DNA from 2 places in the Gordonia sp. LMA484 genome. Region 2 is predicted to be linked to the other one. Evidence: riboswitches for the same ligand, from Rfam matches in the RefSeq annotation. Region 2 holds a riboswitch; the other holds the start of a gene.

Region 1 (2,391 bases), 3.1 Mb from region 2:
CCAGGTCGAGCGAGGTCATCGTGTCGTCGCGAAGGGTTCCGTGGATGGTCGTCGCCAGATGCCAGATCTCGCCGGTGGAGCGCACCTCGGGCGACGTCGGTGCGTCGAGGTCCTCGCAGATCGGTGCGAGTTGCCGACGCAGATGGTCGACGACGAACGCGTGCTCGGTGAGATCCTTGGCCGACGCGGCGAGAGCGGCTGCGGCCGCGCGGTCGGCTTCGACATCATCGGACCGAGGCGCGGACCCGGCGTACGGCTGACACGTCACCGTCCGACCGCGCTTGCGTAACAACATCTCCGGGCTGGCGCCGAGTAGCCATGCGCCGTCTCCACGGACCGCGCCGACGTCGACGGCGAACGCATTGTGCTCGGCGTTACCCGCAGCGAGGGCGGTGAGCAGCTCGGCGGGATCGACCGCCGGTTCGACGATCAGATCCACTGCCCGGGCGAGCACCACCTTGGCGAGGTTTCCCTCGGCGATCTCCTTGATCGCCCGTACCACGCGATCGCGATGGGCCGACGGCTCCGGACGATAGGTCGCCGACGCGATGCGGTGCGGCGTTGCGGCCCGGCCCGCCAGCGGTTCGGGGGTGCGAGCGAGTGTCTCCGGGGTCAGAAGGGCGGCCGGCTCGGCCGGATCGAACGGGATCGCGCCGGTGATCGCGCCGACCGTCCGCGCGCGCATGGCGTCGGCGGCCGCGTGCGCATCGGTGAACCGGCGTCGCACACCGCGCGCACGGACCGTGCCGTCCGGGCGTGACAGCACGAACACACCGGCGTCGGTGTCGTCGCCGTCGAGGTTCGCCATGCGTCTCACGCTACCGTCGCGGGTTCGCGCGGGTGTTTCGCGCATGCTGATCCAAAGGTTGACTCCGATCATCCGATGGGCGAATCTTGACGCGGGTCATGAGTGCCAGTGCCAAGCCCCGGCTCGCTGGTCGGCAACCCTCCTCCGCGGTGGGGTGCTCCGGGTGACGACCCGGCCGTGTTCGAGGTGATCACGGCAAGTGCGGATTCCCAGGAGTATTTGTCATGTCTGCTGTCCTCTCAGCGCCGTTCGTCAAGCCCCTCGCCGACCTCGGATCGGCCCACTCGTGTGCCACGCGGGCACCGATCGCACCGTTGGCCGAGGTCGTCGGCGCCGGTGAGCTCGTGCCGCTCCGTACGGGCGGTTCGGTCGCGTACGCGAATCTCGATTACGCCGCGAGCGCGCCGGCGCTCGTCGACGTCGCCCGCGTGGTGCAGGAGTCGTTGGCGCAGTACGCGAGTGTGCATCGTGGCGCCGGCCACCTGTCGCAGATCACCACCCGCCGCTACGAGGCGGCCCGTGACGTCGTACGGGGGTTCGTCCGCGGGCGGGTCGACGACACCGTGGTCTTCACCCGCGGCACCACCGATGCGATCAACCTCGCAGCCCATGTGACGTGCGGTGATGTCGTCGTACTCGACATCGAGCATCACGCCAACCTGCTGCCGTGGGCTCGCGGCGGATCGTCGCGGGTGCGTGTCGTCCGCGCCGCCTCGACGATCGAGGACACGCTGACCGCGCTCGAGGCGGAACTCGCGTCATCGCCGGCGGCGCTGCTGGCGGTCACCGCGGCGTCGAATGTGACGGGTGAGGTGTTGCCGATCGGGCGGCTCGCATCGATCGCGCACCGCAACGGCGCACGCATCCTCGTCGACGCCGCGCAGCTGGTCGCGCATCGTCGGGTGTCGATGGTCAGCCACGGCATCGACTACCTGGTCTTCTCCGGCCACAAGCTCTACGCGCCGTTCGGCGCCGGCGTACTGATCGGCCGGGGCGACTGGCTCGACGCGGCCGATCCGTACCTGTCCGGCGGCGGGGCGTCGGCCACCGTGTCCGTGGGCGACACCGAGGTCGGGAGCTCCAGCGTCGAATGGCACACCGGTGCGGCCCGCCACGAGGCGGGCTCGCCGAATGTGCTGGGCGCCTTGTCGATCGCGGCCGCCTGCGAGGCGCTTGCGGCCATCGGCCTCGAGTCGATCGGAGTGCACGAGGCGGCATTGCTCGCCCGCCTGGACGACGGCCTCGCCGGCATCGACGGTGTCACCCCGTTACGGATCTTCGACGACTCGACCGAAGGGGTCGGCATCGCCGGCTTCGCCGTAGCCGGACACGCGCCGCGGCTCGTGGCCGAATACCTCAGCGACAGTGCGGGTATCGGTGTCCGCGACGGCAAGTTCTGCGCGCACCCGCTGCTGAACCGGTTGGGGTATCCGGACGGCGCGGTGCGGGCGAGTTTCGGCCTCGGCACCGGTTCCGCGGATATTGACCGGCTGGTCGACGCACTCTCCGGTCTCGTCGCCTGACAACCGCGCGCCCATCAGGCATCCGCGCGCGTCGCTACATGCGCGGATGCACGCCAGGCG
Region 2 (2,391 bases):
ACCGGGTAGTGCCAGTTCGACACCTTCACCGTCGACGGTGCCGTCCCGGCGGGGGTCGGAATAGAGCTCCCCGGAGATGATCGGAATCGGGTGTCCGTCGGAGTCGAGGACCTGGTTGCCCTGATCGTCGAGGAGGTACTTCTGGATCTCGACGTCGTCCGACGTGTCGTCGGTGCCGTTGATGTCGACCTTTCCGACGCGGTCGTTACCGATGTCGGAGAGCACGTCGCCGGCAACGCGGGCTCCTTGCGAATAGCCGGTCACCACGACGGGCTTGCCCGGGCATTCACTCTGGTAGGTCGCGATCGCCTTCTTGGTGGCAGCCTCACCGTCTGCGACGCTCTCGTCGTATCCGAGAGCACCGAGTGGCCACAGTGTGGTCGGATAGTCGACCCGGATGACCTTCAAGGAGTTCTTCGCATCGGGGTCGTTCGGATCGTCGTAGTACGGGCTCGTCGGATCGTCGACGATAACGGTCTCACCGTCCTGGATGACCGGCTTGCGCCCCGTGTACCGCTGCTCGACCCCGACCATCGATGCGGCTTCCGGGTCATTCGTCCCGCCGACGACAACCACCGCACCGCCACCACAGTCGTCGGCCCGCGCCGATCCGACCGCGCCGGGGAGACAGAACGCGGCGACGACCGCGAGACTCGACCCCACGGCCACCAGCGTCGCGGAGTATCGGGCAGTTGCGCGGGGCGGCATGGACATGTGTCGTGGTCTTTCGTCCAAACGGCGACAACGCGTCAGGTGCGACGGGTTGGTCAGGGCTTGGGTCAGCGTAGATCCACTATCCGAAAACACGAATTGCTGTTAGTTATGCTAAAGATGCCTAGCAGGGGTTTTACCAAGACAAATACCGAAGTTCATCCTTTTGGATGACACCTGTCCTCACATCAGATCACCGCGATCGGGAGGGTTCTCGACCGGCAGGGGCCGTGCTATATCCTTGACGCCAGGTCATGAGCATCAGCGTCAAGCCCCGGCTTGCTGATCGGCAACCCTCCAACCGCGGTGGGGTGCTCCGGGTGATGACCGGGTTGAGGAACGCATACGCGTTCCGAGGCAAGCGCGGGTCCGAAGGTCGGACCCCACCAGGGTCGTTGCACCCTGCCGACCGTAGAAAGTGATGACACTGTCATGTCTGACGCCACCGAGGGCATCGATCCGACGGCCGCCTGGAGCTTCGAGACGAAGCAGATCCATGCCGGCCAAACCGCAGACCCAACCACCAATGCGCGGGCGTTGCCGCTGTACCAGACCACGTCTTATGTCTTCAACGACACCCAGCACGCGGCCAACCTGTTCGGCCTCGCCGAGCCCGGAAACATCTACACACGGATCATGAACCCGACGCAGGATGCGGTCGAGCAGCGGATCGCCGCTCTCGAGGGTGGCGTCGCGGCGCTGCTGCTCGCGTCCGGGCAGGCCGCCGAGACCTACTCGATCCTCAACATCGTGGAGACCGGTGGGCATGTGGTGTCCAGCCCCCGGCTGTACGGGGGCACCTACAACCTCTTCCACTACACCTTGCCGAAGTTGGGCATCGAGGTGTCGTTCGTCGACGATCCCGAGGATCCCGCCTCGTGGCAGGCATCGATCCGCGACAACACCCGTGTTCTCTACGGTGAGACGATCTCCAACCCGAACAACGAGATCCTCGACATCGCCGGCATCGCCGAGGTCGCCCATCGCAACGGTCTGCCGCTGATCGTCGACAACACGGTCGCCACCCCGTACCTGCTCAATCCCCTCGAGCACGGCGCCGACATCGTGGTGCATTCGGCCACCAAGTACATCGGCGGTCACGGCACCGCGATCGGCGGCGTGATCGTGGACGGCGGAACCTTCGACTGGCGCGTCCAGCGGGACGGAAAGGATCTGTTCCCCGGATTCACCACCCCCGACGAGAGCTACCACGGTGCCGTGTTCGCCGATCTGGGAGCGCCGGCCTACGCGCTGAAGGCGCGCGTCCAGTGGCTTCGCGACACCGGCGCGGCGATCTCGCCGTTCAACGCCTTCCTGCTGGCCCAGGGTCTGGAGACGCTGAGTCTCCGCGTCGAGCGCCACGTCGCCAACGCGCAACGGGTGGCCGATTACCTGGAGGCCCACGGCCAGGTCGAGTCGGTGGCCTACGCCGGCCTGCCCTCGTCCTCCTGGTACGACCGCGGCCAGAAGCTGTTGCCAAAGGGGCAGGGAGCGATCGTCTCGTTCGAGATCGTGGGCGGGGTCGACGCGGGCAAGGCCTTCGTCGACGCGCTCTCGCTGCACAGCCACGTCGCCAACATCGGCGACGTCCGGTCGCTCGTGATCCATCCCGCGTCGACCACACACAGCCAGCTGACGCCCGAGGAGCAACTCGCGGCCGGAGTGACGCCGGGGCTGGTG

The links. A riboswitch is a leader RNA that binds a small molecule or an ion and turns the genes downstream of it on or off. The one in region 2 is predicted to bind S-adenosylmethionine.
Region 1: another riboswitch for S-adenosylmethionine. It lies ahead of AC4AMJ_RS01255 (aminotransferase class V-fold PLP-dependent enzyme); the one in region 2 lies ahead of AC4AMJ_RS15000 (bifunctional o-acetylhomoserine/o-acetylserine sulfhydrylase).

What each region holds. Positions count from the first base shown of each region.
Region 1 covers NZ_CM176700.1:281,595-283,985, forward strand. The annotation lists gene AC4AMJ_RS01250 (isochorismate synthase) at 1-808, opposite strand, end outside; SAM riboswitch class IV at 903-1,016, shown strand; gene AC4AMJ_RS01255 (aminotransferase class V-fold PLP-dependent enzyme) at 1,033-2,331, shown strand.
Region 2 covers NZ_CM176700.1:3,409,750-3,412,140, forward strand. The annotation lists gene AC4AMJ_RS14995 (PE-PPE domain-containing protein) at 1-714, opposite strand, end outside; SAM riboswitch class IV at 962-1,081, shown strand; gene AC4AMJ_RS15000 (bifunctional o-acetylhomoserine/o-acetylserine sulfhydrylase) at 1,144-2,391, shown strand, end outside.